Regions from separate parts of the Gracilibacillus thailandensis genome, predicted to be linked through region 3. Evidence: riboswitches for the same ligand, from Rfam matches in the RefSeq annotation. Region 3 holds a riboswitch; each other region holds the start of a gene.
The links. A riboswitch is a leader RNA that binds a small molecule or an ion and turns the genes downstream of it on or off. The one in region 3 is predicted to bind S-adenosylmethionine.
Positions count from the first base shown of each region.

Region 1 (4,220 bases), on a different contig from region 3:
CATGCAAATCAGATCTGTCGTACCCAATACTTCTTAATTTTCGTTCGATACTATAGAAATTGTACGGTGCACCAACTATACCATGAACGAGAACAACAGGCTTGTCAAAGTCAATCCCAGATTCCTCTTGTGCCATTGTGGTTGTAGGAACACTAAAAAGTAATACAAGTAACAGCAAGCCGATAAACGAGAGTTTGATAGATTTCATATAATCCTCCTTTAGTATATTATATGGATTATTTTACCACAGGATTGATATTGTTTGTATAATATTTCCTATTTTTGAAAGCGATTGAATATTTACGTAATTACTTTCTTTTAATTGTCGAAATATATTGACAATTCCAACAAAAGCATGTAAAGTACAGTGTATTACTAGGATATGAAAACTGAACATTAATCTTGTCTTATCAAGAGAGGTGGAGGGAATGGCCCAAAGAAGCCTCGGCAACCATTAAGTGTTTTACTTAATATAGGTGCCAATTCCGTCTGAGTGTTTTCACTTAGAAGAGATAAGAGATTCATCGTTACGTAATGTATCTCTCTATCTCGATATAGAGAGATTTTTTTATTATAAGAATCACAAACATTATATCTATAAGCTTATCAAGAGAGGTGGAGGGACTGGCCCAATGAAACCCGGCAACCATTAAGCGATTGCTTAAAAGGTGCTAATTCCAACAGGAGTACTCCTGAGAGATAAGAAGAGTAGTAGAGTCCTCTTTTTATCGAAGAGGGCTTTTTTATTTGTAAGGAAAGTATAAAATTTGCACAGATGTAGCTCCGAGCGCCCAAAAACTAGGCGACTTCACGAATTGTCCTACGATAAAGAAGACTTGCCGATTGGTGAAACCAGAGGCTTAGTCGCACTTATGCCTTTAGGTGAAAGTCATCATCGGTTCGTAAACTCACCGTGATTCCTTTATCTCAGTTGATTAGTTCCAGCCGCTACGTTTTTAAGCGGGCGCTCTGCGCTTTTCTTAATTTAAAAGAAAAAGGAGTAATCACATATATGTCAATTGTTATTTTAGATGGGATCAGGACACCTTTTGGAAAATGGAACGGTGCCCTTGCAGAAATTGATTCAGTATCATTAGCAAGCCATCCGTTGCATTACTTAATGGAAAAACATGCTGCAATTCCTCAGATAGATGGGGTATTGTTAGCACAAGTTATTCAGGCTGGTCAAGGTCAAAACCCTGCTAGGCAAGTTGCACATCAAGCTGGACTTAATAGTAGTACACCGGCGATCACCTTAAATAATGTCTGTCTTGGAGGGGTTGCTTCTGTTATTGATGCAGTGCGCCGTACTCAATTAGAAGAAGGGTCATTTTATATTGTTGGTGGTTTTGACTCAATGTCTAATGCACCACATATTATCCCGACTCGATCGATCAAAGGTATAGGTCACCAGACGATTACTGATACGTTGCTACATGACGGGCTGTGGTGTGCATTAAGTGATCAATCGATGGGCGCACTAACAGAACAATATAATGGTGTATACAACATTAGCCGTGAAGAGCAAGATCAATTTGCAGCTCTGTCTCAACAAAGAGCAGCTAGTGCCTTTGAAAAAGGGCTATTGCAGGAGGAAATTCTTCCAATCGATGGTGTGTTAGCAAATGATGAAGGTATACGCCCACAGACAACAGTTGATAAATTAGCGAATTTGAAACCTGCATTTGCAAAAGATGGAACGATTACAGCAGGTAATGCTTCGCAAATGACAGATGGAGCAAGCCTTGGAATTGTTACAACAGCAAAACAAGCTGAACAAATTGGAACAGCACCACTTGCACATATTATCGACTGGGCGGAAACGGCCGGACCTGATGCTAGTCTTCAAACAAAGCCGGCAGACGCCATTCAAAAAGTATTGAATAAACAGCAATTGACAGTAGAAGATATTGAACTCTTTGAAATAAACGAGGCGTTTGCTAGTGTTGTGATCGCCAGCTGTAAAGCGTTAAATATTGGATATGACAAAGTAAACGTCAATGGTGGAGCAATTGCAATTGGGCATCCGCTTGGAGGTACTGGTTTCCGCTTAGTTTTAACATTAGCACATGAATTGAAACGACGTGGTGGTGGTAAAGGAATCGCTTCTCTATGCGGCGGTGGTGGCCAAGGAATAGCCATTCTTATTGAAGTACCAAAGAAAGGGGGAAAACAATGAATACTCAAACAATAGATAAGAAGAGTCAGATATTATGGGAACCTGCAGAAAAAGATATGGAACATTCACATCTTCAAGCTTTTGCGAAATCTGTTAATCAGGCACTTTTTCCTTATGAAAGATTACACCGTTGGTCGATCACGAATATTGGAGATTTCTGGTCTAGTGTCTGGGATTATGCCAGTATTATCGGCGAAAAAGGGGAAAGATTCTATCTCCAAGGTGAATCAATGGCAGATGCTGTTTTTTTCCCTGATGCTCAATTAAACTTTGCGGAGAATCTACTAAAAGGTAAAGATAAGCAAATTGCCGCCTATCAAGCAGATGAAACAGGTGTAACAGCGAAGATTACTTATCATGACTTACGTACACAAGTTGCAAAGGCACAGTATGGATTAAAACAATTAGGCGTGAAAAAAGGAGATCGTGTAGCGGGGATTACTACTAATAATATAGAAGGATTAGTTGCTTTACTTGCTGCGACATCAATTGGAGCAGTTTGGACCTCATGTTCACCAGATTTTGGTGCGAAAGGAATAATCGATCGAATTGGCCAAGTGCAACCGAAAGTTCTAATCGCCAATCTAACGTATCAGTATAAACAAAAACCTTTTGATATTTCGGATAAAGTAGAAGAAACAATCAGGCAGATTGCTAGTATTAATCACGTTATAACGATTGCTGGTGAACTACCTAACACAATCACTTGGTCATCCTTACTCGATAACGATGCAGAGAAACCGCAATTTGAAAGGATTGGATTCCGTGATCCCCTTTATATCCTTTATACATCTGGTACGACAGGACTGCCAAAGGCAATTGTTCATTCTGTAGGAGGTACGTTATTACAACATGTGAAAGAACACCAATTGCATTGTGATGTACATGAAGAAGATGTACTGTTCTGGTATTCCAACACAGCATGGATGATGTATCCATGGCTCGTATCAGGTTTGGCGAGTAATGCTTCTGTTTTGTTATATGATGGTGCTCCGGTACTTCCAGACAATCCAACACATTTATGGGATATTGCGGAAGAAATCGGACTGACACATTTTGGTACGAGTCCCAAGTATTTAGATTCATTAATGAAAGCAGATGTTGTGTTGAAAGATCAGTATCCATTAACTTCCTTAAAGAGTATTCTTTCCTGTGGTGCACCACTAGTAGCTGAACAATATGATTGGGTATATGAAACGATAAAAGAAGACCTTTACTTAGCATCTATTTCAGGAGGTACAGAGATTATTGGATGTTTTGTTATGGGGTCTCCAGTTCATCCAGTAATCCGCGGAGAGATTAGTTGTAAAGCATTAGGGATGGCGATGGAAGTGTTAGATGACCGCAATGCACCTGTCTATGGTCAAAAGGGAGATCTAGTCTGTACACAACCTTTCCCAAGCATGCCATTAACATTTTATGGTGAGAATGGTGATGAGCGTTATCGTAATAACTATTTTGCTGAACGACCAGGTATTTGGACACACGGAGATTTTGCTGAACAAACTATTGATCAATCGTTTATCATCTATGGTCGTGCAGATACTGTGCTAAATCCGGGTGGTGTGAGAATAGGGACTGCAGAGATTTATAGTGTGGTAGAACAAATCGAAGAAATTAAAGATTCGATCGTATTTGGTTTACCATGTGAAAATGATGAAGAGATTGTACTATGTGTTGTAACTGATCAGTTAACAAAAGATCTTGCCAAGCACATTCGACAACAAATACGAGAAAAAGCATCACCACGCCATGTTCCAAGACGAATTTATCAGGTGAATGATATACCATACACAGTCAACGGTAAGAAAGTCGAAGGTGCTGCCAAAACAGAAGCAATTGGTAATGAAGTCAAAAACAAAGCTTCTATTAGTAATCCTGAATGTCTACAAGAATTAACAGATATTAAAAAGAAGGAGTGCTACTAATGGTGAAACGACCGAAAGGTGCAATTATCGGTATCGGCGAACTAAAGCCAGTACGGTACTCTGAAGGAAAAACAACTTTAAGCTTAATAGCGGAATCTGTTCAGCTTGCATTA
Region 1 covers NZ_WJID01000082.1:8,002-12,221, reverse strand. The annotation lists gene GH715_RS18920 (lipase family protein) at 1-208, opposite strand, end outside; SAM riboswitch class I at 405-519, shown strand; SAM riboswitch class I at 601-706, shown strand; gene GH715_RS18915 (acetyl-CoA C-acyltransferase) at 1,013-2,179, shown strand; gene GH715_RS18910 (acetoacetate--CoA ligase) at 2,176-4,107, shown strand; gene GH715_RS18905 (thiolase family protein) at 4,107-4,220, shown strand, end outside.
Region 1: another riboswitch for S-adenosylmethionine. It lies ahead of GH715_RS18915 (acetyl-CoA C-acyltransferase); the one in region 3 lies ahead of GH715_RS18075 (methionine biosynthesis PLP-dependent protein).

Region 2 (4,220 bases), on a different contig from region 3:
GTGTTTTTTCAAAATCCACTTTTATCTTTAGCTGTTTTTATACTCTTTATACTTCTGATATGCAAGACGTTTATCAAAATAGATCTATTCCCTATATTCTCCACTGCTTTGCATTAGTTGTGCGGTTTTTTTACTACGAAAAGCAAGTCCCGATTATCTCGACTAGTTATTTCTCAGTTTCTTTTTTAGTATGAAAAAGCATGTATTCACCTTATTCCGAATAAAGTAGAAGTAATAATAAACAAGAAAAGGTGAAAACAATGTATTATGCTAACCCAAATATAAGGTCTCATTCACAAGTACGTCAGACTGATTATTCGATACTAGTAACAGGCGATGGTACGGTGTCAGTTGAACCAAATCAAGCAGTGGTTACCCTTGGCGTTATAACAGAAGATTCCAATCTCCAAAAAGCGCAACGCGAGAATGCTGAGTCTACCAACAACATTATTCAAGCACTGCTTCAAGAGAATATCCCCCGTCATCATATCCAGACATATGATTACCGGATGGATATTCAGTATGACTATGATGAAGGCATTCAAATTTTTAGAGGTTATCGTGTAACGAATTTGTTAGAGGTTATTATCGAACCAATTGACAAAGTTGGACTAATCATTGATACAGCCGTTGATTACGGTGCAAATACTGTCCGTAACATTCAATTAACGGTAGCAAATCAAGATCGATATTATCTAGAAGCGCTCCAAAAAGCGGTGGAAAATACGCAGATAAAAGCTAGCATTATTGCGCAGGAGTTAGGTGTAAGCATTAGTTCTATTCCGTATTCCTTAAAAGAAATTTCCAGACGTGAAGAAAGTGAAAGCCGACCAGTAGTTTTAGGAGTTTCCACAGACAGTCTTATCACCCCTATCGAACCAGGTAGACTAGCGATTAAAGCTAAAGTGGAAGCTGAATTTCGTTATTAGGTACACTCGATGCTCTCCCTATCTATTTCTTGCACTCACAAACTCTCCTCCTCTCCAAATTTCTGAATAGTTTTACTTTTTCAAAAAGAATTGACGAATGTCATCCGTGATGATATTATATTGGTTATGAATTGTATATGAAAGCTCTTATCAAGAGTGGTGGAGGGAATGGCCCTATGAAACCCGGCAACCGTCAGTTTACACTGATAGGTGCTAAATCCATCAAAGCGTTATGCTTTGAAAGATAAGAGGACAACGAATAATCATCCTTTCTGTCCTCTTAGTGCAGAAAGGTTTTTTTATGTGTTTACGATATTGTAAACGAAGGAGAGTGAAAGAATGATTCGCATAAAAAACTTATCGAAACTTTATCAAACAAAAAAACAACAAGTGCAAGCTGTCGATAATGTTTCACTTAATATAGAACAAGGCGAAATATTTGGCGTTATTGGTTATAGTGGTGCTGGTAAAAGTACTTTCGTTCGATTAATTAATCGATTAGAGGAGCCAACCAATGGCTCGGTTGTTATCCATGAGAAAGATATTACCAAAATGTCAACGAACCAATTACGTAAAAAACGCCAAAAAATAGGTATGATTTTCCAACATTTTAACTTGCTATGGTCTCGAACCGTTTTCGATAACATTGCATTTCCACTTGAAATCGCTAGTGTTTCGAAAACAGAGCAAAAAAAGAAAGTACAAGAGTTAATTAATCTTGTTGGACTTGCAGGAAAAGAGAATGCTTATCCATCACAATTAAGTGGTGGACAGAAGCAACGTGTAGGGATTGCTCGAGCACTTGCCAATGATCCTGAAGTATTACTTTGTGATGAGGCGACTTCAGCGCTAGATCCTGAAACTACCGATGATATCCTAGATTTGTTAGTATCTATTAATAAAAAGTTAAACCTAACTGTTATATTAATTACACATGAAATGCACGTTATTCAAAAGATTTGTCACCGTGTTGCTGTAATGGAAAATGGTAATGTTGTGGAAACAGGTGACGTACTAGATGTTTTCGTAAAACCACAATCAAAAACGACCAAACGATTTGTACAGCAACTCAATCCTTTAGAATACGAAAAGGAAAACTTAGTAGAATTTATTAATGACAAGGAAGATAGTGAGGTTGTCAAATTACACTTTATAGGAAATAATGCAAAACGCGCAGTTATTAGTGAAGTAGCTAAGAAATTTGATGTTGAGATAAACATTTTACAAGGATCGATTGCGCCAACACAGGAAGGGGCATATGGTACCCTATATGTTGAAATAAATGGTGATAAAAAAATCTTAGAGGAGACTATTACTTTTCTAGAAGGCACCGGAGTGGAAGTAGAGGTGTTAAGACATGTTTGAGCAATTATTTCCAAATGTAGTAATGGATGATATGTGGCAAGCTACTTGGGAAACACTATACATGACCATTTTTGCCGGTATTGGTACCTTTGTTCTTGGGATTATACTTGGATTATTGCTTTTCCTAACTGACCAAGGTAACCTTTGGCAAAATAGATGGATAAACTTTATTTCGGCAACTATTGTTAACGTATTTCGAGCAATACCATTTATTATATTAATTTTATTACTTTTCCCTTTTACTGACTTTTTAATTGGTACAATTCGTGGTTGGAAAGCGGCGTTACCTGCTTTAATTATTGGATCAGCTCCTTTCTACGCACGTCTTGTCGAAATCGGTTTGAAAGAAGTGGATAAAGGGGTTATCGAGGCTGCGAAATCTATGGGAGCAAAAGCTTCTACGATTATTTTTAAAGTATTATTACCTGAATCGATGCCAGCGATTATTTCTGGGCTTACCGTTACATTAATTGCCCTAATCAGCTATACAGCGATGGCAGGTGTAATTGGTGCTGGTGGATTAGGTGACCTTGCTTATATGAAAGGTTTCCAACGCTGGGATTTTGATGTAGTATTTCTCTGTACTGTATTTATTGTAGTTATCGTGTTTGTTGTTCAATTTATTGGGGATTTCCTATCCAAAGTGATAGATAAAAGATAAAATTTTAAATTTAAGAAGGGATGATCTATTGTGAAAAAACTAATTATTTTTTTACTTACAGCATTACTGTCTTTAGCACTTGTAGCATGTGGTACAGCAGACAATGAGGAAGGTGCAGAAGACACTAGCAATAGTGAAGAAAACACAGAAGAAACTAACGATGAAGGTGCAACTGAAGAAAATGAAGAGTTAACAAAGATTGTTGTTGGGGCGTCAGCAGTTCCTCACTCTGAAGTACTTGAACAAGCTGCACCATTATTAGAGGAACAAGGTATCGAGCTTCAAATTGAAACATATCAAGAATATGTACTACCAAACCAAGACTTAGATAGTGGATTATTGGATGCTAACTATTACCAACATACGCCATTCTTGGAAACTGAAAAAGAACAAAAAGGTTATGACTTTGTCGACCTTGGTGGAGTTCACATTGAACCAATAGGATTTTACTCTAAAAACGTTGAAAGTGTAGAAGATATTGAAGAAGGAACAACCATTATTATGAGTCGTAATGTTCCAGACCATGGTCGTAATTTGTTACTATTACAAGAAGAAGGACTTATTACTCTTGACGAAGATGTTGATCCAACTGAAGCCACAGTTGAAGATATTGTAGAAAACCCATTAAACTTGGAATTTGATACAAGTATTGAACCTGCGCTTTTAACGCAAAATTATGAAAGAGAAGAAGATACAGTTGTGGCAATCAACACGAACTATGCAATTGAACATGGATTAGTACCAACAGAAGATGCCATCATTCTTGAAAGTCCTGACTCACCATATGCTAACTTAATTGTTGCTCGTTCTGAAGATGAAGATAATGAAGCACTCCAAACATTAGTAGATGTACTACGTTCTGAAGAAATCCAAACATTTATGGAAGAAGAATACGACGGAGCAATCATTCCTGTATCTGAATAAGTAAACTAAAACACCTAGTTATGAAACTAGGTGTTTTTTAAACTTAATAAGAAAAGCGCAGAGTGCCCGTTTAGAAACGTAGCGGCTTCAGAATCAACTGAGATAAAGGAATCACGGTGAGTTTACGAACCGATGATGACTTATCGCAGGGTGATTTGTGAAGTCGCCTAGTTTCTGGGCGCTTGCGTAGACAGGCACCCAATTTTTATACGTTCTTTGCTAATAAGAAAAACTGGGCAAACAGAAAGTTGTTGTTGTAACCGATGAGTTATTGATAAAATAATGATATAAGTAAAGCTCTACTAGTTGTAAACTATCTTAGTAAAAAGCAAATACAGTTT
Region 2 covers NZ_WJID01000032.1:29,235-33,454, forward strand. The annotation lists gene GH715_RS11005 (SIMPL domain-containing protein) at 261-929, shown strand; SAM riboswitch class I at 1,074-1,180, shown strand; gene GH715_RS11010 (methionine ABC transporter ATP-binding protein) at 1,269-2,294, shown strand; gene GH715_RS11015 (methionine ABC transporter permease) at 2,287-2,955, shown strand; gene GH715_RS11020 (MetQ/NlpA family ABC transporter substrate-binding protein) at 2,986-3,879, shown strand.
Region 2: another riboswitch for S-adenosylmethionine. It lies ahead of GH715_RS11010 (methionine ABC transporter ATP-binding protein); the one in region 3 lies ahead of GH715_RS18075 (methionine biosynthesis PLP-dependent protein).

Region 3 (4,220 bases):
ACACAAGGATATCTTATTAATTCACGCTGATATTAATGGAAATGACTATATATTTACTGTGAAGTGGAAAACGATCAAAAATAAAAAAGGCGGAGAATGGGAATTGAAATCCTACCTTAACAATTCTAATGGAAAAAAAGACTTGTCAGAAGAACAGCTGCAACAATTTATAGACCGAATAAATCCACAATGGAACTGGGAAAAAGATCAAGAACAAATTATGAATGTGATCAACAATGACTAGTTATCATGATAACTAGTCATTGTTTTTACATATAAGCTTCTGTTGACTCCTTATACCATTTAATTTGCTCCTGTAAACGAACCACTTCTCCGATCACAATTAGGGAAGGGTTGCTGATTTCATCTAACCTATCTGATATCGTTTCTAAGTCGGCAACAACCGTCTTTTGTTGTGGAAGTGTTCCCCAATGTATAATAGAGACAGGAGTAGTCTTACTTAACCCTGCATTTTTTAATTTCTCACAGATAATCGGGAATTTCTTTATTCCCATATAAAAACACAACGTATCAGCTCCATTGGCAATATGCTGCCATTGTTCATCTGTTTTCGTCTCTGGATTGGAACCATTAATAAAACTCACTGATCCGCTGATATGACGATGAGTGAGCGGAATACCAGCATATGCTGCAGCACTTATTCCAGAAGTGATTCCTGGTACCACTTCATATTCAATCTGATTTTCTTCAAGATGAATGGCTTCTTCTCCACCTCTGCCGAAAATAAAAGGATCTCCACCTTTTAATCTGGTTACAACTTTTCCATTAGAGGCAAAATAAATAAGCTGTTCATTTATTTTTTCTTGAATTAACCCATGCTTGCGTGGTTCTTTCCCACAGAAAATCAATTCTGCTTGTTCTTTGGCATGATGTAATAATGATGGGTTTACCAATCGATCATACAGGATGACATCAGCTTCTTGTATAGCACGCAACCCCTTTACAGTAATTAATTCTTCATCTCCTGGTCCTGCTCCCACTAAGTAAACTTTCCCCATGTTGATCCCATCCTTTTTTTGTATTAGCTTTTGTTGGTTTTTCTCGATATCTGACTAAAATATAAGTAGCAATAATGGCTAACGCTAACAGTATCACTTGATCAAAACTTTGATGAACCATTATTTCTGTTAAGCCAAAGGCAATCACTAATGATACGATTGGCGATGTAATCCATACTTTCGCTATTTGATGGATAATTTTTTGTTTCCAAACTTCTTTAAATTGTTTGCTGGCATTTATCCCGACTATCGCCGAAGTAGTTACCTGGGTCATCGGTATTGGAATACCTAATAAGGAGGCAACTACTACCAAACCTCCTGTTGCACCGGAAATCACAATACCATTTCCTAAAGTCAGTGAGGTAATCTTTTTGGCATTGGTTTCTAATACTCTGCCACCAAACAAAATACTACCTAATGCTACAATGAGCGCCATCAAAGGTAAACCCATTTCCATCGAAGTAATCCCTGCGCCTACTAACGGTCCTAATGCATTTGCTACATTATTCATACCAGCAGCTATCGCTTCAATTATACCAGTTAACAGTAATAAAAAAGTTAAAAGCTTTACTGGTGGCCGATAATTTATTTTATTATTTATTTTTTTTCTGATTTTTTCAAGACACAGTGTGATTAAAAAAGCCGCAACTGGTATAATGATCCAAAAAGCTATAATGAGTAATACCATTTGAAGATTCAGTTGTTGATAACTGAGGCCAACTCCAATGATAGCTCCCACTGTTACCTCGCTCGTGGATAACGGAATTCCAATATAATTCGTAATTAACAATGTAAAACCGGAAACAACTAAAATAATACAAGCAATTCTTACATCTAAAATTTCTTCGGAGATGATACCTTTTCCAAGCGTATTCGTAACATGCTGACCTCCAAGTATAGCACCCGTAACAGCACCTACTCCTGCGATGATTAACGCGTACTTACGTTGCTTGATTACTTTAGTGCCGTACGTAATACTCATGCTAGCTGCTGAACCGCTCGCTCCAATATTAAAGGCAAATAGACAAGCAGCTAATATCGCGATGATTGCTAACATCTCAGATCCCAACTTTCACCACTACAATAAAGTGGAATTATTTTTAGTATAAATATCCTATCCCAATAGGAAAACTTGGATTATAAATATAGAAAACTCCTACTTGACGATAAAGTAGGAGTTTTCCTCTTATCTGCCAAGTAATACCTGCTGGAAGTAGCACAGTGCTTTTTAGCCTGTTGCTGAGAATTCGCCGGGCCAGTTCCCTCCTTCTCTCTTGATAAGATCATATGTTATTTTCATTTTTTTCCACTGTTGATAATGTACATACTATAAGCCATTCTTTCATAATTGTCAATGGATTCCATATAAATATTTTTTTAAGATTTACCTTGTAATTACTTCCTTAATGTTGTATGATGTTTGTATTATATTTCCATAATTACAATATCTTATCGAGAGAGGTCTAGGGACTGGCCCGATGACACCTCAGCAACCAGCAATGCAATTGTATGGTGCTAAATCCAGACGGTATATTACCAAAGATAAGAGAATGCAACCTTAATCAAGGAGGTCTTCTACTTATCGAAGACCTCTTTTTTTTATTTTAGAAAGGATGGAGCAAAATGAACAATATCGAAACTACTCTTGCGCAAATAGGTAATCGGAAAGATCCGCGTACTGGTGCAGTAGAAGCACCTATTTATTTATCAACTGCATACCAACACCCATCTCTGGGACAGTCAACTGGTTATGATTACACACGGACAGCAAATCCTACACGGGAAATTGTAGAAGATGCGATTGCAACATTAGAAAAAGGGGCAAAAGGATACGCCTGTTCGTCAGGTATGGCTGCCATCCAACTTGTCTTCTCCTTATTCAAGCAAGATGATGAAATAATTGTAACCGAGGACATTTATGGTGGAAGTTATCGATTGTTTCAGCATTTTCAGGAATCTTATAACATCAAACCAGTATATGCAGATGTAGAAGAAATGGAGCAGTATATTAGCCCAAGAACGAAAGCTATTTTCATAGAATCACCAACTAACCCGCTTTTAATGGAAATTAATATCGAGAAATTAGCTACATTGGCAAAGAAGCATCAATTACTCTTTATTGTTGACAACACCTTTTACACACCTTATTTACAACAGCCCTTAACACAAGGGGCAGATATTGTGATTCATTCCGCTACCAAATATTTAGGTGGACATAATGATGTACTCGCCGGACTAGTCGTAGTAAAGGATGTTACATTAGGTGATCAATTAACCTATCTCCACAATGCCATTGGTGCCGTACTTTCACCACTGGATACAATGCTTTTAATAAGAGGAATGAAAACATTGTCACTTCGTTTGGAGAAGCAACAACAAAACGCCAGACAATTGGCTGCATTTTTAAAAGAACTATCCTTGGTCGAGGAAGTTCTATACCCTGGTAAAGGGGCTATGATTAGTTTTCGAGTACAGGATAAATCGTTAGTTTCTCCGTTTCTAGAAAAATTAAAAATTATATCATTTGCAGAAAGTTTAGGAGGAGTAGAAAGCTTTATTACTTACCCAGCAACCCAAACCCACGCAGATATTCCAAAAGAAGAACGGGAGAGACGGGGAATTAGTGATACATTACTTCGATTTTCTGTTGGGATTGAAGCTGTGGAAGATTTGAAACAAGATATCCAACAAGCATTAGGAGGGAAATAAGATGGGATATTCAAAAGAAACAACACTTGCACATGGAGGAAATCAGCAAGGCTATCAGGAAAAACATACAGGTGCGGTTAACCCGCCAATTTATGTATCATCCACTTATCATCAGCAGCAATTCAATGAATTTGGTGATTATGATTATAGTCGTTCAGGTAATCCTACACGTGACCAATTAGAAGCTGCGATTGCCAAATTGGAGAATGGGACAGCAGGATTTGCTTTTTCCTCTGGTATGGCCGCGATATCGTCGGCATTTATGCTGTTACAAGCTGGTGATCACATCGTCATTACGAAAGATGTTTACGGCGGTACTTTTCGTTTTGTCACGCAATTATTAACGCAATTTTCGATAGAACATACTTTTGTTGATATGACAAATCCTGCAGAAATAGAAGCAGCTATTCAGTCAAATACAAAGGTTATTTACGTGGAAACGCCAGCAAACCCATTATTACAAATTACCGATATTAGTAAAGTAGTTCAACT
Region 3 covers NZ_WJID01000072.1:13,741-17,960, forward strand. The annotation lists gene GH715_RS18060 (hypothetical protein) at 1-244, shown strand, start outside; gene cobA (uroporphyrinogen-III C-methyltransferase) at 270-1,019, opposite strand; gene GH715_RS18070 (inorganic phosphate transporter) at 979-2,076, opposite strand; SAM riboswitch class I at 2,203-2,303, opposite strand; SAM riboswitch class I at 2,466-2,568, shown strand; gene GH715_RS18075 (methionine biosynthesis PLP-dependent protein) at 2,643-3,728, shown strand; gene GH715_RS18080 (aminotransferase class V-fold PLP-dependent enzyme) at 3,730-4,220, shown strand, end outside.